2 regions of the Pseudomonas tructae genome follow, and region 1 is predicted to be linked to the other one. Evidence: riboswitches for the same ligand, from Rfam matches in the RefSeq annotation. Region 1 holds a riboswitch; the other holds the start of a gene.

Region 1 (11,638 bases):
AAAACGTTGCTGATGGCCTTGAGTTCAGCGAACTCATGGCCGGTCCAGCCGGCGCCTTTGCGGTATTGCTCGAAAATGCCCCGGGGCACCAGCGACACTCCGGCGCCAGCACTCACGCAACTGACGATGGCGCCATAGCTGGCAATGCCGACCATCGGCAGTTTCTGCCCTTGTTCGAGCAGCCAGTGCTCCAGCGCCGCACGATAGGGGCAACCTTCCGGCCACATGAAGATGGCCTTGCCCTGCAGGTCTGCGGCGCTGCGAATCGGCCCCAGGGACTCGGGGGCGATCAGCAGCAAGTCTTCCTGGTACATGGGCGTGCGCTTGAGCAGTGGCCGCTCGACGTCGACCGCAACGATTGCCCCATCGAGCCGATGGTTGAGCACGTCATCGAGCAGCTGCGACCAGGTGCCCGTGCTCAGTTCCAGCGAAACCTGCGGGAAGCGCGCGTGGTACTCGGCCAGCAATCGCGGGAGCCGGCCACTGGCAGAAGACTCGATGGCGCCGATGCGCAAGCGCCCACTGGGCAGCGCCTGCGGGCTCAAGGCAGCCTTGGACTCTTCGGCCAGGGCGAGCATCTTGGCGGCGTACTCCAGAAAGGTTTCCCCCGCCGGGCTGATCTTCAAACCCCGCCCTTGGCGAAAGAACAACGCCACGCCCAGCTCCTCTTCCAGCGCCTTGATTCGTGCGGTGATGTTCGACGGTACGTAGTGCAACACCTCGGCCGCACGGGCGATGCTGCCGGTGTCGCAAACCGTCTTGAACATGCGAATCTGCATCAGCTCCATACATCACCCAGAGTGAACATTCAGCTCAGTATAAGTCGATTGTGGTGAACGGAGGCCTTTCTGATACTGAAGCTCCCCGCCTCCGGAGCGACGCTCAATGCCACACGCCCAACCCCTGAAAATCGTCCTCGCGACTCTGTTTGTGGTGGTGTGCTGGGCCTATTCACCCACCGGCATCCATATCGCCCTGCACGGTTACGAGCCGGGTCATCTGGCCCTGGCGCGGTTTATCGTGGCGTCGCTGTTCATGGCGATTGTCGCGGTGTGGCGAGGGATCAGCCTGCCGCGGCTGAAGGACCTGCCGCTGTTGCTGCTGCTCGGCTTTTTCGCCGTGTTTGCGCATCATGTGGCGATTAACTTCGGCCAACGCGGAATCAGTGCAGGGGCGTCCAGTGTGCTGGCGCAGTCCACGCCCTTGTTCAGTGTATTGATTGCCTGTTTTATCTTGCGGCAGAAGGTCAGCGCCCGGCACTGGGGCTGCCTGGTGCTGGGCATGCTTGGCGCGGCCATGGTCGTTGCCGCCGATAACGCGATAGCCGGCTTGAACGCCCATGGCCTGCTGGTGCTGCTGGCCGCGCTGTCGTGGAGTATCTATTTCACCCTGCAGAAGCTTCACGGCCATCGTTACGACGGCCTGACCATGGTCTGCTACACCCTCTGGGCCGGCACGGCACTGCTCCTGGTGTATCTGCCGGGCCTGGCCGGCGCCGTGAGCGCCGCGTCGCTGCAAGCAAACCTGGCCGTGCTGATGCTGGGTATCTTCCCCAGCGCCCTCGCCTACCTGGGATGGGCTTATGTGCTCAGCCACACTGAAGTCAGCCGGGCAACCATGGCGCTGTACCTGATCCCACCCTGCGCCATGCTGATCGCAGCTTTTCTGCTGGGTGAGCAGCCTGCGCTACCGGTGATAGCCGGGGCGGTGGTTGTGTTGATCAGTGTGCTGGCATTGAACGCCCCATCAAGGCGTAGCGCTGTTCACTTGAAAGTTTAGTGGGAGCGCTTTGCACTCCATCGCGGCGCAAGGCCGCTCCCACCGAACATCGATGCTTATTTGGGAGCGGCATTGTTCGCGCTCAGTTCCTGTGAATAGCGCAGCACGGTAGCGCGCAGATAGTCATCCAACAGTTGCGTATCACCTCTGAGCCTCGGCAAGCTCGGCGCAGTTTCGGCGCGCAGCAATTCGCTGTCGATGAACTGCTGCAGCACCACCCGCCGCGGCCCATAATCGGCCTCGACAGCCTGGCGCTTGATGCGCAACAGTTCATCGATTTCGGCAAGCATCTGCGGTTCGCTCAAGGTGCCCTCCAGCAGATCGGCAAAGGCGGTCGGCGGCATGCCAAGACCCTGGTCGATCCAACGCACCGCCAGCAACGGCCGTAGTACGTAGAGGTACTTCTTGAAACGCACCTGCTCACCTTGCAGGTAACCACGAAAGTTCTTCTTCGCCATCGACAGGTAATGATGCCGTGCCGCTTGAGCGCTGTAGAAACTCTGCGCCAGCGCCCGCAGCGACTCCACCGCACCCGGCTCGGCGCGGTACACCAGCGGCGAGCCGAGCCATTCGAGCAGGGTCGGGTTGGCGTTGCGCAGCAGCTTCAGGGTCTTGCGCAACTCCCAGCCGCTGATGTCCAGCTCGTCGGTCAGCGGCCGTTCGATCACGTCGCGCGGCTCATCAACGCGCAGGTACCAGTCCTGGCGCGGGACGTAGATGAAGCGCACATCGTAGTCACTGTCGGTGGAGGCGAAGCCCCAGGCGCGACTGCCGGATTCACAAGCGTAAAGCACCTTGACGTCGTGCTCGCGCTCAACCCGGCGCAACTCTTCAAGCACCCACTCGCGCATGGCGCCGGGCAATGGGTGACGGTCTTCCGTGTTCATGGTGTACCCCTTCCTATCCCTTTACGCACACCACCTGACGCAGGGTGTGCACCACTTCCACCAGCTCGCGCTGGGCTTGCATCACCGCGTCGATGTCCTTGTAGGCCATGGGGATCTCGTCGATCACGTCCTTGTCCTTGCGGCATTCGACATGGGCGGTGGCGCGCTGCTGATCCTCGATGGTGAACGCCTGCTTGGCCCGGGTGCGGCTCATCACCCGTCCGGCGCCATGGCTGCAGGAGCAGAACGCCTCTTCGTTGCCCAGGCCGCGAACGATAAAACTCTTCGCCCCCATGGAGCCGGGAATGATCCCCAATTCGCCCTTTTGCGCCGACACCGCGCCCTTGCGGGTGACCAGCACGTCGTGGCCAAAGTGATGCTCGCGCTGCACATAGTTGTGATGGCAGTTGACCGCTTCGAGGTTGGCCTCGAAAGGTTTGCCGAGCACCTTGCGCGTTGCGGCAATCACCGCGTGCATCATCAACGCACGGTTCTGTCGGGCGAAGTCCTGGGCCCACTCCACCGCTTCGACGTAGTCGGCAAAGTGCCGGCTGCCTTCTTCGAAATACGCCAGATTGCGGTCCGGCAGGTTGGCGATGTGCTGACGCATGTCGGCCTGGGCCAGTTCAATGAACAGATTGCCGATGGCGTTGCCAACCCCGCGCGAGCCACTGTGCAACATGAACCAGACACGGTTGGCTTCATCCAGGCAGACCTCGATGAAATGGTTGCCGCCGCCAAGGGTGCCCAGGTGCTGGCGGTTATTGGTTTTCTCAAGCTTGGGGTATTTGTCGGTGATTGCCTTGAAGCGCACTGCCAGATCGCTCCAGGCATGGTCGGCCAGGGTCGGCACGCTGTCCCAGGCGCCCTGGTCGCGGCGGCCGAAGGTCTTGCCGTGGGGCACGGCCTTTTCGATCGCCAAACGCAGACCGTGCAGATTATCCGGCAGGTCGCTGGCGCTCAGCGAGGTACGCGCGGCAATCATGCCGCAGCCGATATCGACACCCACTGCCGCCGGGATGATCGCACCCAGGGTCGGGATCACGCTGCCGATGGTCGAGCCCTTGCCCAGGTGCACATCGGGCATCACCGCCAGGTGCTTGAAGATGAACGGCATCTTCGCCGTGTTCAGCAGTTGTTCGCGGGCGCCGTCATCCACCGGGACGCCGTCGGTCCAGAGCTTGATCGGCTTGCCGCCGGCCACTTCGAGTATGTTCATGTTGGTACTTCCATTTTATCTGTTGCTGCCGGGCTGCTTGAGCCCGGCAAACCTCATCCGGCCTTGATGCTGACCAGTCCATTCAACACCTGATCCAAGCCGCCGAACACCGATATCCGGTCGATGCGCTCGGCCACCCGCTCCAGGGTTTCCAACTCCTTCAGGCGCAAGGCCGTCGGGTTGTCTTCCATGACCTTCGCTGTGTTGAGCAGCGAGCGGGTCGCCGAGGTCTCTTCACGGCGGCGGATGACGTTGGCTTGCGCCGCTTTCTCCGCCTCCACCACTTGTGCCAGCAAGGCTTTCATCTCGCCTGGAAGGATGATGTCGCGTACCCCCAGACCGCTGACTTCGATGCCGCTGCCGGCGAGTTTCTCCTGCAGATACTGGCTCACCGAGTCATCGATCAACTGCTTGTTCTCCAGCAACTCATCGAGGGTGCGGGTGCCCACCGCCGCCCGCAGGCCGAACTGCACCTCGCGGTACAAATGCTCCAGCGGCTTGCTCAACTGCGCGAACGCACCGAGCACATCGCTGTAGCGCCAGTTGGCCGCAAGGTTCAGGCGCAGGCTGACCTTGTCGCGGGTGAGGATTTCCTGCCCGCTGATTTCCATGGCCTGGATACGCATATCGACCATCTCGACGCTGACCTGGCGGTTGAAGCGCCAGAAGCCGTACTGCCCGGCGCCAAGCAACTCCTCCACCACGCCATCAACCTTGAGCACACCGACATGGAAGGCTGGCACCGCCGCCAGCAACACCGCGTCCAGCCCGGCCAGGTTACGGCCGCGCAGTTTCGGCTGGTTGAGCTTGGCCACCAAGGCGCCGTCCAGGCGATAGGTCTGGCTCAGGTCGATGCGCTGCAGGGTCTGCGCGCTCTGGCCTTTCCAGAACAACTGACGGCTACCCGGGGCCAGCAACTCGACCAGGGCGCCATCTTCACAACGCAGGCCGGCTTCGTTTTCTGCCAGGTCCATGCGCTCGAAATACTGCTCGACCAGGGCCGGCTCGCTCTGGCGCAAATAGCCTGCCAGGCGATGTTCGAACAGCGAAGTATTGAGGCTGAAGGTTTCTACCGTCAGCCGGTTGTGCAGGTCGAAACGCTTGTGCACGCCAGGTTCGAGGATCGACACAAAGTCGCCTTCACAGAACAGCAGGCCGCGTTCGTTCTTTTTCACGATAAAGCGTTTCAACAGTTTCATCTTGATCATCCTGTGCAATTAAGTCCTTGGTGCCGGTGTTGCCAAAATGCCGAGCACTGCGGGCGTGACCCGGAGGAGTCGGTTGCCGGGACGTCCTGTCCATTGACCGCGTCCTGCGGTCCGGCAACTGCCTTGCTCCGGGCCCGGCCGACAAGCCGGGTAAATCAGCGATGAGCGTTCGCGCGCCTTGCGCACCTTGCGCACCTTCCTGGCTACGCCCCACCGGCGGGTACAACATTCGAGATACCTTGGAGGGTATGTAAGGTTCGAGTCAGGCCTCGAGACCAGCGTCTCCGTGAGGAGCCACGCTATCGACTGCTCGTTGCGGCGGCGGCATGCACGACACCTACACCAGGGGTGGGCTCGTGCACCGGCGGAGACATAAACCCCGTCCCGTTGGCCAGCTTGGCGATGCGGTCGAAGAAGATATTGCGAGGGCCGTGCCAGTTTTTTCGAACAGCACTGAATTAATTTTTATCTTATTGATTTATAAGAATTTTATTTTTCATATTGTGAATTTCAATTTTTCACCACCTCACAACCAACAACATTTTTATATACCATGGGATACGTACTTATCTTTTGAGCTAAACAGACATGAACAAGCGCAGCGTCGCCATCGGCTTTCTCGGCACCACCCTTGATCGCAACGGCAAAGGCGCGGCGCGCTGGCAGCGCTGGCGGCCGACCATCAGCCTGTGCCAGCAGGCGCACACGCCAATCGACCGCCTGGAACTGATTCACGGCAGCAGCGCCCGCGACCTGGGCCTGGCCGAGCGTATCCGCGAGGACATCCGGAGCATCTCGCCGCACACCGAGGTGCGCCTGCAGCCCATGACCCTGCGCAACCCCTGGGACTTCGAAGAGGTCTACGGCGCACTCCATGACTTCGCCAGCAGCTACCCCTTCGATACCGAGCACGAGGACTACCTGGTGCACATCACCACCGGCACCCACGTCGCGCAGATCTGCTGGTTCCTGCTCACTGAAGCGCGCTACCTGCCGGCGCGACTGATCCAGACCTCGCCAGCCCGCGGCAAGCAAGACACCGCCGACCCAGCCGGCAGCAGCACGCTGATCGACCTGGACCTGTCGCGCTACGACCACATTGCCTCGCGCTTTCAACGCGAGCAGGCCGACAGCCTGAACTTCCTCAAGGCCGGTATCGCCACCCGCAACGCCGCCTTCAACCGCTCCATCGAGCAGATCGAGCGCGTGGCCCTGCGCTCGCGGGCGCCGATGCTGCTGGTCGGCCCCACCGGTGCGGGCAAGTCCTTCCTGGCCCGGCGCATCTACGAACTCAAGCGCGGCCGCCATCAACTGGAGGGGCGCTTTGTCGAGGTGAACTGCGCCACCCTGCGCGGTGACGGCGCCATGTCAGCCTTATTCGGCCATAGCAAGGGCGCCTTCACCGGCGCCCAGAACGCCCGTGAAGGCCTGCTGCGCGCAGCCGATGGCGGCATGCTGTTCCTCGATGAAATTGGCGAGCTGGGTAGCGATGAGCAGGCCATGCTGCTCAAGGCCATCGAAGAGAAACGCTTCTTCCCGCTGGGTTCGGACCAGGAGGTGGCGAGCGACTTCCAACTGATCGCCGGCACCCACCGCGACCTGCGCAGCCGGGTTGCCGAAGGCCTGTTTCGTGAAGACCTGTATGCGCGCATCAACCTCTGGACCTTCGAACTGCCGGGGCTGGCCGGACGCCGCGAAGACATCGAACCGAACATCGATTTCGAACTGCAGCGCCACGCCCGCGAACAGAACCGCCAGGTGCGCTTCAACCTCGAAGCCAAGCGCTGCTACCTGGCCTTCGCCAATTCACCGCAAGCACGCTGGGCCGGCAACTTCCGCGAGCTGTCAGCGTCAATCACACGCATGGCCACCCTGGCCGACAGCGGGCGCATCGACGAAGCCCTGGTGCTCGAAGAAATCGACCGCCTGCAGCGCGCCTGGGGCGTGGCACAATCCGCGGATCCGCTCGACGCACTGCTGGGCGACAAGCCGCTGGACCAGTTCGACCGCCTGCAACTGCACGCCGTGCTCACTGCCTGCCGCAACGCCCGTACGCTGTCCGAGGCCGGGCGCCAGTTGTTCAACGTGTCGCGCCTGGAAAAGGAAAAGCCCAACGACGCTGATCGCCTGCGCAAATACCTGGCGCGTTTTGGCCTGGAATGGAATCAACTCAAGGACTGAACAGGGTGCTAAAATCCGCGCCCTCTTCGGCCGCACCTGGCCGAGCCCTACCGAAAAAGGACTCTCGGCCATGTCATTGCTGACAGCTACCCGCCTGCACCTCTGCTCCTTCGGCCTGCTGGCCGGCCTCAGCCTCGCTGCCACCACTGCCTACGCCGACGAAGCCAGTGACCAGGCCCTGCACAAGGGCCGCTGGCAAGGCATGGCCGCCATGGCCAACCTGTACCTCAACGACGCCACCCCGGCCGAGTTCATGGATGCCGGCGACAAGGAAAAAAGCGAGCACGACAACTATGCCGGCGCCCTGGCCTTTTACCTGACCGCCGCACGCCTGGACCCGAAGAACGCCTTCGCCGCCTACCAGGCCGCTGCCGCGCTGTCGGCCATGGACAGCCCGGAACTGGCCGCGCAATACCTCGACGAGGCGCGTGAGCGCGGTTTCTGGCAAACCGTGATCCTCAAGGAAGACGACGAACTGGAGCCGATGCAAAAAGACCCGGCCTACCAGAAGCTGCTGCAGGCCGCAGAAAAGAACTACCCAAGCCAAGCCAAGGATGCCGGCCTTGCTGCCTTCAGCATTCCTAAAGGCAAGGCCCCTGCAGGCGGTTGGCCGGTAGTGGTGTGGCTGGCCGGCTTCGGCACCGAAGGCGTCAACGGCACCAACATGCGCGCTGACCTGGTCGGCGAAAAGGCTGTATTGGTGGCCCTGAACGGCACCCTCAAGCGCGACAACCATCAGTTCATGTGGCAACGGCAATCGGTCGAGCCGACCGAGCAAGCGGTGGCGGCAGCTCTGAAAAAACTGGAAAAAGACACCCCCATCGACCGCTCGAAAGTCGCCCTGATCGGCTTCTCGCAAGGCGCCGAACACGCCGCCCACCTGATCGCCCAGTACCCGCAAAACTACAGCGGTGCCGTGCTGCTGTCGCCAGGCGGTTTCAAAATCCCGTTCACCGTGCAGAAGGCCAAGGACAAGCGCCTGGTCGTGGTCCACGGCGCACAGGAGCATGAAAGCAACCTGCAACTGACGGCCACCACCGAACAAGCCTTTGCCAGCAACAACCAGGTGCAGAGCCACGAACACCCCGAAGGCCATACCTTCCAGGACGACTGGCGCAAGGTCTACCCAGGCTACCTGGACTATGCCCTGGGCCTCTGAGCCACCTCAGACTTTGGTCGTAGCCCTGGGGCTTGCAAACATACTGGCACTCTGCTGTATGCTTGCAGGGTCTTCAGGGCGGGGTGAAAGTCCCCACCGGCGGTAAATCGAAAGATGAGCCCGCGAGCGCCTCGGCTTTTGGCCGGGGGTCAGCAGATCTGGTGCGACTCCAGAGCCGACGGTCATAGTCCGGATGAAAGAAGGCGTCAAGTCAGGGCCATCAGGCGCCCTGGCGCACGCATTTTGTTCGCCCTGAAACGTTCATCGATCTCTTACGAGGAGCGTTTCATGTCCCCTTTGCACCGCAAGCAATTCCCTAACGTCGCCGCCGCCGTCGAAGCCTACAAGGCCGGTAAACCCGTGCTGTTGCTCGATGACGATGATCGCGAGGACGAGGCGGATATCATCGCCGCTGCCGAAAACATCAGCCTGCAGACCATGGCCATGATGATCCGCGATTGCAGCGGCATCGTCTGCCTGTGCCTGGATGAAGCCACGGTCGACGAGTTGTCGCTGGCACCGATGGTGCCGAACAACCGCGCCCGCCATGGCACCGGCTTCACCGTCACCATCGAAGCGGCTGAAGGCGTGTCCACCGGCGTTTCGGCCCAGGACCGCATCACCACCATTCTTGCTGCCCTCGACTCGACCGGCGATGACATGCGCATTGTCAGCCCTGGCCACGTCTTCCCGTTGCGCTCGCGCGACGGTGGTGTACTGACCCGCCGCGGCCACACCGAAGGCTCGGTGGACCTTGCCCGCCTGGCCGGCCTGCGCCCGGCAGCGGTACTCTGCGAGCTGATGAACCCCGACGGCAGCATGGCCCGTGGCGAGCAGGTGGCGGTCTACGCCAAGCAATACTCGCTGCCGGTGCTGACCATCGACGAACTGGCCCGCTACCGCCAGGCAGCCGCCATGAGCCCGGCACTGGAAAGCGCCTGAGTAATTTTCTGTTCGAGAAAATTTACAGCCTTGCAGACAGCTACTAAGGTCAATGCAGAGGACTGAATCGCGGCTGATTCAAGGCAGTCGCATCGTGCTGAGCGGGTGCAGTCACATGCACCCGGATTTGCCTCTGTTAGGGGGTGGGAGGACGACTTCATGGGGCGCCGCAAGCCAACCCGGAGTCGTCCCCGCCCCTGATTTTTTCTGCCTTACTGAAAACCCAGCTGGCTGCGCAAAAAATCATGCAGGCCGACTGCGCTTTTTTTGTAGCCGTCGGCGCTCAGGTGCACCAGATCCCCTCGGGCCAGGCCCGCCGCTTGCCAGCCGTCAATCGAACACGGCCCGCCCATGTACGCCTGCCAGTCCCAGAACAGCGCGTTGGCCTGCTTGGCCGCCTGACGCTGGATGCGGATCACCTGAGCCAGTTGCTGCGGCTGACGCGCGGCACAACTGCGAGCCTTGCGCTGCTTGATCGAATCCGGCGGACCGACCAGCAGTATCACCGCCTGCGGCAGGTCCTTGCGCAGGCGCTTGAGGGTAGTGCGCAGTTGCGTCTGGTACAGGCTGAGATCAAGGGTGTCATCAAAGGCTTCGTTGGTGCCGTAGGCAAGAATCACCAGGTCCGGACGCAGGGTCTTGAGATTGTCCTGCCAGCCGGCCTGCCATTTGTCCTGCACCTCCAGGCGCGCACCGTTGATGCCCAGCGCCGAATAGATCACCCCGGCATTTTTCTGGCTCTGGATATACCAGCCACCCAGCAGCGTCCCGGGCCGACTGTTGAGGGTCAGGTCCAGCGGCAGACCAAGGTTGCCGACCTGCGGCCCGAGGCGCCATTGCCCCGCGGTTGCCGCCAGCATGCGCTGGTTGCGCCCGCGCCCGTCGCGCAGCACCAGGGTGCTGTTTTCTCGCGCCTGGTACAGGGCCTGGACCCGATAGCGCTGCGCCGTGGGCTCGCGGGCTTCGATGCGCACGCTGGGGTTGGCCGCCTTCGGCACTGACAGATAACCGCCGAGGGGGAACTGGGTGCTCTGCTGATTGCGCGCCGACACCAGCTCCCACTGACGCTTGGCGGTTTTCAGGATGACCTGCTCATAGCGCGTGCCCGGCACCGGCGAGGCGGCAATCAGGCCGATACCGCCGTCGCCGTAACGCGCTTGCAGCAGGCGACGCATCTCGCCACTGAACAGGTCGGCGGCGGTGTGCGAATCGCCGAACTGGATGATGTTGACCGGCGCGCGGTTGGCGTTGCGAAACTTGCCCGCCAGCACCGCCAGGTTGCCATCGACACGCTTGGCCGGGGCCTTGGCCGCCGAATTGACGGGCTTGGCCGTGGTATTGACCGCCGCCACCGGGCTACAGCCCGGCAGCGCGCAGATCAGCAGGGCCAACCCAAGAATGTTGTGCAGTCGACGCATCAGTGTCCCGTTACAGTGAGGCCGGGAAAGGCGATCATCGAGAGAATCCGTTCCGAGATCAGCTTCTGTCCGGTGGGGGTGAAATGGATGCCGTCATCGACCCGGGTCTTGATCCGTTTGCCCTGGCTGTTCTGCAAGGTATAGGAGAAGCTGTCGTCGTTGTAACCGAGCACCGGGTTGGCCGAGACATAATGCTGCTGATACAGGCCGGCCTGCTGCTCGTACAGCCCGCTCAGGTACGCCATGGCCGTCGACAACTTGGGCTTTTGCATGTTCGGCGGCCCGACCCAGATCACCTGCACATTGTGCGCACGGGCCTGGTCGAGAATCGAATCGATACGCTGGCGATAGGTCACTTCCCACTCCGGCGACTTGAAGCGCAGGAACGGCTTGCCCTTGCCCTGGGGCATGTCCCAGGGATCGTTGGGGCCGAGGAAGATCACCATCAGGCGGATGTTCGGCTCGCTTTCCAGGGTCTTGGCCACGGTTTGCGGCCAGTTGAAGAACCCAGGATATGCAAGACCGGTACTTTGCTTGCTGAGGTTGACGCTCTTGATCTGGTAACGCTTGCGCAGGCTGTTGGCCAGATGCGGGGCCACGCCCTGCATCAACGAATCGCCGACCAGGAACACTTCGTCACCCTCTGCCAGAGACACCACCGTGTCCACTGCCCCGGGCACCTGGACAACCTGCGGAGCAGGCGCGGGCACGGCAAGCGGTGCGCTCGCAACCTTGGCAACTACCGGTGTGCTCACCGGGACTTGCGCGGCAACCGGCGGCTTGTCCAGGTGGACCGGTACCACCGGTATCGGCGCCGGCAACTCGATCGTGTTGCTGGCCTCAAC
Region 2 (11,638 bases), 2.3 Mb from region 1:
GTGCAGGAAGGCGCCGCCGGTCTTGGTGGTGTCACGCACGTCAAAGCGCACGCTGTCAGCCTGCAGGTAGCCGGTGTCACCCACCTGGCCGCCGGACTCGGCGTAGAACGGCGTGCGATCGAGGATGACCACACCCTCCTCGCCTTCACCCAACTGCTCGACGACCTTGCCATCCTTATAAAGAGCAACGATGTTGGCGCTGCCTGCGGTGGCGCTATAGCCGGTGAACTCGGTGGCCACGTCAACCTTGACCAGGGTGTTGTAGTCCAGGCCGAAAGCGCTGGCGGAGCGGGCACGCTCACGCTGGGCTTCCATCTCGCGCTCGAAGCCTGCCTCATCGATGGTCAGCTCGCGTTCGCGGGCGATGTCGGCGGTCAGGTCCATCGGGAAGCCGTAGGTATCGTACAGCTTGAACACCACATCACCTGGCACCACGCTGCCCTTGAGCTCGGCCAGGTCCTGCTCGAGGATCTTCAGGCCCTGCTCCAGGGTCTTGGCGAATTGCTCTTCCTCAGCCTTGAGCACGCGCTCGATGTTGGCCTGCTGCTGCTTGAGCTCAGGAAAGGCTTCGCCCATCTCGGCAACCAGGGCGGCGACGATCTTGTAGAAGAAGCTGCCGGTGGCACCGAGCTTGTTGCCATGCCGGCAGGCGCGGCGAATGATGCGACGCAGCACATAACCACGGCCTTCGTTGGACGGCAGCACGCCGTCGGCAATCAGGAAGCCGCAGGAACGGATATGGTCCGATACCACCTTGAGCGACGACTGCTCTTGGTTCTTGCAACCGATGGCGGCAGCAGAGGCTTCGAGCAGGCTACGGAACAGGTCGATCTCATAGTTCGAATGCACGTGCTGCATGACCGCACTGATGCGCTCAAGGCCCATGCCGGTATCTACCGATGGCGCTGGCAGAGGATGCAGCACGCCGTCGGCAGTGCGGTTGAACTGCATGAAGACGTTGTTCCAGATCTCGATGTAACGGTCACCGTCTTCTTCCGGCGAGCCGGGTGGGCCGCCCCAGATGTCGGCGCCATGATCGTAGAAGATCTCGGTGCACGGGCCGCACGGGCCGGTGTCGCCCATGGTCCAGAAATTGTCGGAAGCGTACGGCGCACCCTTGTTGTCGCCGATACGCACCATACGCTCGGGCGGAACGCCGATCTGCTGGGTCCAGATGTCATAAGCCTCGTCGTCGGTGGCATAGACAGTGACCCACAGCTTTTCTTTCGGCAACTGCAGTACGCCGGTCAGAAAGGTCCAGGCGTAGGTGATGGCGTCCTTCTTGAAATAGTCGCCGAAGCTGAAGTTGCCCAGCATCTCGAAGAAGGTGTGGTGACGGGCGGTATAGCCGACGTTTTCCAGGTCGCTGTTCTTGCCACCGGCGCGCACGCACTTCTGGCTGCTGGTCGCGCGGGTGTAGGCGCGTTTTTCCTGGCCAAGGAAGCAGTCCTTGAACTGGTTCATCCCCGCGTTGGTGAACAACAGGGTCGGGTCGTTGCCCGGGATCAAGGAGCTGGAGGCAACTCGGGTGTGTCCCTGCTCTTCGAAGAAGCGAAGGAAGGCTTCACGGATTTCTGCGCTTTTCATAGGTTCTTCCACGGAAACGGCGGCCTTAAGGCAAATGCTTGCGGCAAATTGACGAAACGACGGCAAAGGGCCGCATTATATCGGGCCTTAGGCTTGGGTGCAGTGTGTTTATGCTATAGAGGCTGTCAATTGGACGGCCTGCAACGACAACGACAGCGCAAAACCGCCCACAGCCAGCCTGCACGGCCTCTCTGGGCCTGTTTTTATCTAGTGACACGGTATTACTGGGGCCACACAAAGCAATTGGCAAGGTTTCCCGGATGAAACGTCGTTCATCCTAAAAAATCGTTAGCAGCCTATACGTTTACCCGGCATCTGTGCTAATAATTCCTCGCCATCGGCCAAACGATGGCAACGTTCTCAGGGCGGGGTGCAATTCCCCACCGGCGGTAATTGCGCGCACTGCGCATAGCCCGCGAGCGCTTGCAGGCCTGCCTGCAAGGTCAGCAGACCCGGTGTGATTCCGGGGCCGACGGTCATAGTCCGGATAAAGAGAGAACGGGATAGGCAGCGTTGTGCCTACGTCTTTCGTGGCGAAATCCCTTTCGATCCAGCGCCCTGTTTCTTATCCAAACAGGAGTCCGTTTCAATGCAACCTACCGCAATCGATAGCAAGCACCCTACCCACGAGCGCATCGCATTCATCCAGGCCTGCTGGCACAAGGATATTGTCGATCAGGCGCGCAAAGCCTTTGTCGAGGAAATGGGTAAACAAGGCTATCAGGCCGGTGATATCGACTTCTTCGAAGTCGGCGGCGCCTTCGAAATCCCCCTGCATGCCAAGCTGCTGGCCCGAGGCGGCCGTTATGCCGGTATCGTTGCCGCCGGCCTGGTGGTCGATGGCGGCCTGTATCGCCATGAGTTCGTCGCCCAGTCGGTGATCAGCGGCCTGATGCAAGTGCAACTGGAAACCGAGGTACCGGTGTTCTCGGTAGTTCTGACCCCGCACCACTTCCATGCTGGCGACGAGCATCAGAACTTCTACTTCGAGCACTTCCTGGTCAAGGGCGCTGAAGCGGCGAAGACCTGCGCCGACACCCTGCAGAAGCTGCGCGCCCTGCGCCGCAATGAAGTGTCGCAAAAACGCGTCGGCTGAGACCCGCTCCCACCACAGTCCGGTTCAGGCCAACTGATCGGGCTTGGCAGGGACGATCAGAATCCCCGCGCGCAAACCGTTCTTGACCTTGGGGTTGGGGAAGATGATGCGGGCGCCCTCTTCCTCGACGATCCAGCGGGTATCGGCGATGTCCTCGGCCAGCAAGTAGCCTGGCTCAAGCTCCGAGAAGTTCTCGATATCGGCAGCCAGGTGCAGCTGAAAGCTGTCGCTGTGCTTGATAATTTCGCGCGCCACACTGAACAACTGCAAACCGTCCAGCGCCTCTGGCTGCTCAGGCTCAGTACCTTCAATGATCTGCTTGAGGCGGGTTTCCAGGCGCCCGACATTGACACCGTCGTTCTGCCCGAACGGCCGCGCCTTGCCCAGTTCCAGGGTAAAGGCTTCGGCCCCAAGTTGCTCATAGGTATAGGCGGTAAAGGTGATCGATATCTTGCTCTGCAGCAGCACCGCCTCCATGCCGGCTGCCCGCAGGCGTGCCAGCTCACGACGTGAGTGCTGACGGCCTTCCTTGTAGGGATAGAGGGCGAACTGTTCGATCTTCGAACCGCGAATGGCGGTGTGCAGGTCGTAATGCAGGCGGGTGCGCTCAGGGACGCTGAAGAAGGTCGCCGCCAGGCGCTCCAGCTCACAGGCGCGCAGGGCCTCGGCACCGCTGACCTGATCGTGACGGCCATTGAACAGGCGGTTCACGTCCAGCTCGAGGTAACGCTCACCGCGGCGGATCGCCTCGGGGTTACCGAACAGGAAAAGAATACGTGCCTGCGGCTTGAGATCGCCGCGGGCAATGTCGTGCAGCAACCGGTCGAGCAGCTCGATCGGTGCGGTTTCGTTGCCATGGATGCCCGCTGACAACAGCAGGTCCAGGCCATTATCACAGGCCTCGGGCGGACGCACTTCGAGGGCGCCCTCGCCAAGCCAGCGCATGCGCACGCCGTCGGCAGTCACCTGGGTCTTCTCTGCCGGTTCGCGACCGGCCAGGGTCAGTTCAAGCAGTTTGCCGAGGGCGAGCATGGGCTATTCCTTAGTGATGGTGGCCGCAATCGGGACCATGAACGTGATCATCATCGTCGCCGGCATCGGCCGGTTCCATTTCCAGCTGCAGGCTCACAAGGTTAGTGGCCAGCGGGCGCAGCAGCAGGTTGGCGTACTCGGCGTCGCCTTCTTCGACATCGACGCCGATCAGCAGCTGACCACGGCCATCCTGCTGAATCCATACCTCCTTGCCTTGCCAGACCACCGCAAAGCGGGTGCAGGAAGTTTCCAGCTGGGTACCATCGTCATCTTCAAGGATCAGCTGCAGGGCGTCGGACATAATCGAATTCTCTCTCAAGGTTGGCGTTGGAATGGATAGACCGAACCCAGTTTGAGGATCTGGGTCAGTTCATCCAGTGCCGTACGACACTCCAGCAACAGCTGCGGATCGGCCAGGTCGGTTTCGCTCAGGCGATCGCGGTAGTGCTTTTCAACCCATTGGGTCAGGGTGTCGTACAGCGGTGCAGTCATGATAACGCCTGGATTGACCGCCGCCAGTTCCGTTTCATTAAGTGCCACGCGCAAGCGCAGGCACGCCGGCCCACCGCCGTTCTGCATGCTCTGCTTGAGATCGAAGACCTTGACCTCGCTGACCGGGCCACCGGAACTGGTCAGCGACGACAGATAGGCCCAGACCCGCTCGTTGTTGCGGCACTCTTCAGGCACGATCAGCAGCATCGAACCATCGGCGCGAGACAACAACTGGCTGTTGAACAGGTACGAACGCACTGCGTCCTCTACCGTAACAGCCGAGCGCGGCACGCAGATCGCTTTGAAGTTGCCGCCCCGCTTAGCCAGTTTAGCCTGCAGTTGGCCAAGCATCGCCTCGGTCTCGAGGAAGGCGTCTTCGTGGTAGAACAGCACTTCGCCGTTACCCACCGCGATCACATCGTTGTGGAACACGCCCTGGTCGATCACTGCCGGGTTCTGCTGGGCGTAGACCACACCCTCGTCGCTCAAGCCGTGCAGGCGCGCGACAGCCTGTGATGCTTCCAGGGTCTGGCGCGCCGGGTACTTCTGCGGCGCCGGGTAGCGAGCGTCGAACGCGCTGCGGCCATAGACGAAAAACTCGACGCCAGCCTCACCGTAGCTGCGGCAGAAGCGCGTATGGTTGGCCGCCCCTTCATCACCGAACTGCGCCACGGCCGGCAGGGCCGCATGGTGGGCGAAATGCTTGCTATCGGCGAACATGGCACCCAGCACGCGACTGGTGGTCGGGTGCTCGATGCTGCGGTGATATTTACAGTTGAGGTTGGCAGCCGTGAAGTGCACGCGGCCGTCTGCGGTGTCGGCACTCGGGCTGACGGTGGCAGCGTTGGCCACCCACATGCTCGAAGCCGAGCAACTGGCAACCAGCAGTGGCATGGCCTCCTTGGCAGCCCGCTCGATCACTTGCGCGTCAGTGCCGGCAAAGCCCAGGCGGCGCAGCGCGGCCACGTCCGGACGCTCCTGCGGGGCCAGCACGCCCTGCGCAAAGCCCATCTCCATCAGCGCCTTCATTTTCGCCAGGCCCTGAAGCGCGGCTTCGCGTGGGTTGGACGCCTGCTGGCTGTTGCTTTGCGAAGCAACGTTGCCGTACGACAGCCCGCCGTAATTGTGCGTCGGTCCGACCAGACCATCAAAATTCACTTCAAACGATTTCATCGGCAAGGCTCCGTGGACCTTTTGTTATAGGGAGACGCCTGGCGTCAGTGTCGCAGGCAGGGTCAGGCTGGCGGTCTCCAGCGAGGCTACCGGGTAAGCGCAATAATCCGCCGCGTAGTAAGCACTGGCGCGGTGGTTGCCGCTGGCACCCACCCCCCCGAATGGCGCACTGCTGGCAGCGCCGGTCAGTTGCTTGTTCCAGTTGACGATACCGGCACGGCTTTGTAGCCAGAAATACTGGTAACGCGCATGGGAGTCCGACAGCAAGCCCGCCGCCAGGCCGTACTGGGTGTTGTTGGCCTCGGCAATGGCCGCATCGAAATCGCTGTAGCGGATCACCTGCAGCAGCGGGCCGAAGAACTCTTCGTCCGGACGCTCGGCAACTGCGCTGACATCGATGATGCCAGGGGTCAGCAACGCGGCAGTGGCCTGTGGCTGGGTCATCTCCAGCAACGAGAGGCCACCGTTGGCCAGCAACTGGACCTGGGCATCGAGCAATGCCTTGGCCGCATCCAGGGAGATCACCGAGCCCATGAACGGCGCTGGCTGCTGATCGAAGGCACCGACCGAGATGGTTCGGCACACCTCAACCAGGCGCTTGAGCAGCGCATCGCCCCAGGTGCCTTGCGGCACCAGCAGGCGGCGCGCGCAAGTGCAGCGTTGGCCGGCGGAGATGAATGCCGACTGGACAATGGTGTAGACCGCAGCGTCCAGGTCCTTGACCTCATCCACCACCAGCGGGTTGTTGCCGCCCATCTCCAAGGCCAGGATCTTGTCCGGACGCCCGGCGAACTGCTGGTGCAGCAGGTTGCCGGTGCGACTGGAGCCGGTGAAGAACAAACCATCGATGCCCGGATTGGCCGCCAGGGCTACGCCGGTTTCACGGGCGCCCTGGACCAGGTTGAGCACGCCGGCCGGCAAACCGGCCTCGATCCAGCACTTGACCGTCAGTTCGGCGACTTTCGGGGTCAGCTCGCTGGGCTTGAACACCACAGTGTTACCCGCCAGCAGCGCCGGCACGATGTGCCCGTTGGGCAAGTGACCGGGGAAATTGTACGGACCGAACACGGCAACCACGCCATGGGGCTTGTGGCGCAGCACGGCAGTAGCGTCGGCGAGCGGGCCGCTCTTTTCGCCGGTGCGCTCGCGGTAACTCTGCACCGAGATTGCCACCTTGTTGACCATGCTGGTCACTTCGGTAGTGGCTTCCCACAGCGGCTTGCCGGTTTCTTCACCGATGCAGTGCGCCAGGGCGTCGGCATTACCCTTGAGCGCAGCGGCGAAGGCCTCGAGTACACTGATGCGCGCTTCCAGCGATTGCAGCGCCCAGCCGGCGAATGCCTGACGGGCAGCCTTGACCGCATCGTCAACCTGCCCGGCGCTGGCGCCCTGGCCCTGCCAGACAACCTTCTGGCTGACCGGGTCGAGCGATTGCAGCGCCTCGCCCTGCCCTGCCTGCCAACTGCCGGCGATAAAGTGAGTCGTCATTATTTGGCCTCCCGGGCTGCAGACAGCGGTACCGCACGCACCTGGTCACCGGCGTTCAGGCGCAGGCGTTTGGCGGTCTGTGGATCGACCACCAGGGTACCGGCAGCAAGGCGCGCGGGTGCGGCAGTGATGCGGCAGTCTTCGCGCTTGCGATTGTGGATGATGAATGGGGTAGCGTCGTCGCCCGGCGTACCGACTGCCAGCACCAGCGCCTGGCTGTCGTGCACCGCGCGGATCTTGGCGGTCTCGCACTCTACCGCCGGGCCTGCGTCGAAGATGTCGACATAGCCCTGGTAGCTGAAACCTTCGCCCTTGAGCATCGCCAGCGCCGGCTCTGTATCGGTGTGTACCCGACCAATGACGTTGCGCGCCGCTTCCGAGAGGAAACAGGTGTACAGCGGAAACTTGGGCATCAGCTCGGCAATGAATGCCTTGTTGCCAACCCCGGTGAGGTAGTCGGCCTGGCTGAACTCCATCTTGAAGAAGTGCCGACCCAGGCTTTCCCAGAACGGCGAGCGCCCCTGTTCGTCGGACATGCCACGCATCTCGGCAATGATCTTGTTGCCGAACAGCTCCGGGAACTCGGCAATGAACAGCATCCGCGCCTTGGCCAACAGGCGGCCATTGAGGCCACTGCGGTGATCGGCACGCAGGAACAACGAGCACAACTCGGAATTGCCGGTCAGGTCGTTGGCCAGGAACAGGGTGGGGATTTCCCGGTAGATGTTCAGCTCCTGGGAAGCACTGACGGTCAGGCCGACCCGGTAGTTGTACCAGGGCTCGCGCAGACCGACGGCACCGGCGATGGCGGAGATCCCCACCACCACACCTTCGTCGTTTTCCAGCACGAACAGGTAATCGGCATCGCCACGCTCGGCTTCGCCACGGAAGGTCTTCTCGGCCCAGCCGACCCGGTGCGACAGGCGCTCTTCATTGGCCGGCAAGGTGGTCAGGCCGGTGCCGGTGCTGCGCGCCAGCTCGATCAGCGCGGGTAAATCGCTGCTGCGTACGGGACGAACGATCATGCTATCTCCTCGGGCGGCGGCCTGGGGCCTGCCGCAAAACTCGACCTGGGTGCTCGGTTATCGAACCGCAGGGATCAAACCGCGACCAGGCGCACGCTGGCGCCTTCGCCGACGCCCAGGGCTTCGGCGGCTTCAAGACTCAGGCTGACCGGCTTGCCGGGTGCCCAGTCAAGCTCCAGCAGTACTGCACGGTAGTCCTGCAACTGGCCGTTGCTGACCAGGTAGGGGCGCCCGCCCTTGCTGGCGGTATCGTCCAGCTTGACCGGCATCACCCGGCTCTGGGCAATCGAACGGATGCCGGAAACCCGCGCATGCAGGGTCGGGCCGCCGTCGAAAATGTCGATGTAGTGGTCGGTCTCGAAGCCTTCGCGCATCAGGATGTCGAAGGTGATCTGCGCTCGCGGGTGCACCTGGCCCATGGCCTCTTGCGCGGCATCCGGCAGCAAGGGCACGTAGATCGGGTAATGGGGCATCAGTTCGGCCAGGAAAGTCCGGCTCTTGAGCCCGCACAGGCGCTCGGCCGCAGCGTAGTTGAGGTCGAAGAAGTTGCGGCCGATGGCGTCCCAGAATGGCGATTCACCATGCTCGTCGCTGTAGCCGACGATCTCGGTCACCACCGATTCGGCAAAGCGCTCCGGGTGGGCGGCCATGAACAGCAGGCGGCCACGGGAGTTGAGTTCGGACCAGCCGCTGCCGACCAGTTCCGGCAGCACATAGAAGCTGGTCAACAGGCTATTGCCGGTGAGATCGTGGCACTGTGAGAGCACGTGAATCTTGTTGTGAATCTTAAGCTCGCGCGACGCATGCACGAAGGTCTCGTTACGAAAGCTGTAGAACGGCTCGGAGTAACCGGCCGAGGCAACGATGGCCGAACAGCCGACCAGCTTGCCGCTGCTGCTGTCTTCAAGGACAAAGAAGTAGCTCTCTTCACCGTTGAAGCTGACTTCGGCGGCGAAGGAGGTTTCCGAAGCGGCAATCTTGTCGCTCAGACGACCGGCATCATCCGGCAAGGACGTGACACCAATGGGGCTGTCTGCGGCAAGACGCTGTACTTCGCCCAGATCAGCCATTTGCGCGGGGCGCATCACCAGCATGGTGTCACTCCTTTCGGGAAAACAGGCCGACATCTGTCGGCGCAGAGAAAACAGCAGGCGCCCGCAGGCACCTGCTCTGGAATTCGCTTCACCGGCCCCGCAGGGCCGATGAAAGGACTGCAGGCAAATCAGGCCTGAGTCAGTTTTGCCGCAGCACGTTCGAAGCGGTCCAGGCCTTCGTTGATATCGGCCTCTTCAACCACCAGGCTCGGGGCGAAACGCACCACATCCGGGCCGGCTTGCAGGACCATCAGGCCTTCTTTCTCGGCGGCATTGAATACCTCCTTGGCCTTGCCTTTCCAGGCCTCGGACAGCACGCAACCGATCAGCAGACCAACGCCACGCACCTGGGTGAACAGGCCGTACTTTTCGCCGATCTGCTCAAGGCGCGCCTTGAACTGCTGATGTTTGGCCTTGACGCCAGCCAGCACCTCAGGGGTGTTAACCACGTCCAGCACCGCGTTGGCCACAGCACAAGCCAGCGGGTTACCACCGTAGGTGGTGCCGTGGGTGCCGACGGTCAGGTGCTTGGCCAGCTCGTTGGTGGTCAGCATGGCGCCGATCGGGAAACCGCCGCCCAGGCTCTTGGCGCTGGAGAGGATGTCCGGGGTCACGCCATAGTGCTGGTAGGCGAACAGCTCGCCAGTACGGCCAACGCCGGTCTGCACTTCGTCGAAGATCAGCAGCGCGTTGTGCTTGTCGCACAGCTCGCGGGCGCCTTGCAGGTAGGCAACGTCGGCCGGAACCACACCGCTCTCGCCCTGGATCGGCTCGATGACCACGGCGCAGGTCTTGTCGGAGATCTGCGCTTTCAGCGCTTCCAGATCGTTGTACGGCACATGGCTGATGCCGGTGATTTTCGGCCCGAAACCGTCGGAGTACTTTGGCTGGCCACCGACACTGACGGTGAACAGGGTACGACCGTGGAAGCTGTTAACGGTGGCAATGATCTCGTGCTTCTCTGGGCCGAAACGGTCATGGGCAACACGACGGGCCAGCTTGAATGCGGCCTCGTTGGCTTCGGCGCCGGAGTTGCAGAAGAACGCACGGTCGGCGAAGGTCGCATCGACCAGCTTGTGCGCCAGACGCAGGGCCGGCTCGTTGGTGAACACGTTGGACACGTGCCACAGCTTGTTGGCCTGCTCGGTCAGGGCGCCTACCAGCGCCGGGTGGGCATGGCCCAGGACGTTCACGGCGATGCCGCCGGCGAAATCGATCAGCTCGCGGCCAGCCTGGTCCCAGACGCGGGAGCCCGCTCCACGGACGGGAATGAAAGCCGCCGGTGCATAGTTGGGGACCATCACCTGGTCGAAATCGGCGCGTTGTACCGTATCGTGCGGAGCGGACATCGGAGTCTCCTGAAGAGGAACGCCTGCCTGAAACTGGCGAGCGATGAGGGGATTGTAAGGACAGATCGGCGCCTGACCTTGCCGCCAAGCGACAACTTCTTATAGCGCCAAACCCTGTTTTACCAAGGCTTTCGGCAATGCGACAAATAGGGTCGCAAAGGCGCAGTCTAAACGGTGTGGGGGATGCTGTGTTGGCGGATTGATCGCGGGGCAAGCCCGCTCCTACAGGTATCATGACTGTGGGAGCGGGCTTGCCCCGCGATCAAAAATCAGCCGCGCTCGGCAGGCACCGAAGACAATTCGAACGGGCTGCTGCTACGTCGCTGGTTACGATCTTCGCGCGGCGTCGCGCCAAAGAAATTGCGATAGGCGCTAGAGAAGTGCGGCCCCGAAGAGAAGCCGCAGGACAAACCGATCTGGATGATCGATTTGCTGGTCTGCATCAGCATCTGCCGCGCCTTGTTCAGGCGCAGTTCCAGGTAATACTGGCTCGGCACGCGATTGAGGTACTGCTTGAAGATCCGCTCCAACTGGCGACGCGAGACACAGACATGCTGGGCGATCTCGTCGGTAGTCAGCGGCTCTTCGATGTTGGCTTCCATCAGCAACACCGCCTGGGTCAGCTTCGGATGGCTGGAGCCAAGGCGATTTTGCAGCGGAATGCGCTGGCGCTCGCCGCCCTCGCGAATCCGCTCGACCACCAGCTCTTCGGACACCGCACCGGCCAGCTCGGCACCATGGTCACGGGCCAGCACCGCCAGCAGCAAATCGATCACCGACATGCCACCGCACGCCGTCAGGCGATCACGGTCCCAATCGAACAGATGGCTGGTGGCGATGACCTTGGGAAAACGCTCGGCAAAATCGTCCTGCCAACGCCAGTGCACCGCGGCCCGATAGCCGTCGAGCAAACCCAGTTGCGCCAACGGATAAACCCCGGCCGACAACCCGCCAACCACACACCCGGCGCGCACCAGTTGCTTGAGCGCGCTGGCCAGGCTCGAGCCCACCGCCGATGGCGGTTCGTCAGCCAGCAGGAACAGCCTATGGCAACCCTCAAGCTTACCGGCCCAGGGCTCACCGGGCAGACGCCATTCCCCTTCGCCAGGTGCTTCGGCCTGCAGGAACGATAGCTCGTAGACCACCTCCGGATGGACCTTCTGGGCAACCCGCAAAACCTCTTCAGCCAGCGCCAGGGTCAGGGCTTTGGTGCTGGGCCAGATGAGAAAACCGATTCGCTGGGTGGTCATGGGGTACGATCCGAAACCTGAAAGAGGTCAAGACGTTAGAGCCTGGTCAGGC

The links. Region 1 has a riboswitch for FMN ahead of ribB (3,4-dihydroxy-2-butanone-4-phosphate synthase). Riboswitches for the same ligand answer to the same signal wherever they lie in the genome.
Region 2: linked by a shared signal. The riboswitch ahead of EXN22_RS08920 (6,7-dimethyl-8-ribityllumazine synthase) and the one ahead of ribB (3,4-dihydroxy-2-butanone-4-phosphate synthase) in region 1 are both predicted to bind FMN.

Annotation. Positions count from the first base shown of each region.
Region 1 covers NZ_CP035952.1:5,330,312-5,341,949, forward strand. The annotation lists gene EXN22_RS24425 (LysR family transcriptional regulator) at 1-788, opposite strand, end outside; gene EXN22_RS24430 (DMT family transporter) at 886-1,779, shown strand; gene EXN22_RS24435 (nucleotidyltransferase domain-containing protein) at 1,836-2,666, opposite strand; gene EXN22_RS24440 (RtcB family protein) at 2,680-3,885, opposite strand; gene EXN22_RS24445 (slipin family protein) at 3,939-5,084, opposite strand; gene rtcR (RNA repair transcriptional activator RtcR) at 5,682-7,274, shown strand; gene EXN22_RS24460 (alpha/beta hydrolase) at 7,345-8,433, shown strand; FMN riboswitch at 8,499-8,642, shown strand; gene ribB (3,4-dihydroxy-2-butanone-4-phosphate synthase) at 8,722-9,375, shown strand; gene EXN22_RS24470 (SGNH/GDSL hydrolase family protein) at 9,588-10,793, opposite strand; gene EXN22_RS24475 (SGNH/GDSL hydrolase family protein) at 10,793-11,638, opposite strand, start outside.
Region 2 covers NZ_CP035952.1:1,922,321-1,933,958, reverse strand. The annotation lists gene alaS (alanine--tRNA ligase) at 1-1,587, opposite strand, end outside; FMN riboswitch at 1,940-2,091, shown strand; gene EXN22_RS08920 (6,7-dimethyl-8-ribityllumazine synthase) at 2,177-2,683, shown strand; gene astE (succinylglutamate desuccinylase) at 2,708-3,715, opposite strand; gene EXN22_RS08910 (topoisomerase II) at 3,726-4,016, opposite strand; gene astB (N-succinylarginine dihydrolase) at 4,031-5,380, opposite strand; gene astD (succinylglutamate-semialdehyde dehydrogenase) at 5,405-6,871, opposite strand; gene astA (arginine N-succinyltransferase) at 6,868-7,893, opposite strand; gene aruF (arginine/ornithine succinyltransferase subunit alpha) at 7,968-8,987, opposite strand; gene EXN22_RS08885 (aspartate aminotransferase family protein) at 9,116-10,336, opposite strand; gene argR (transcriptional regulator ArgR) at 10,606-11,586, opposite strand.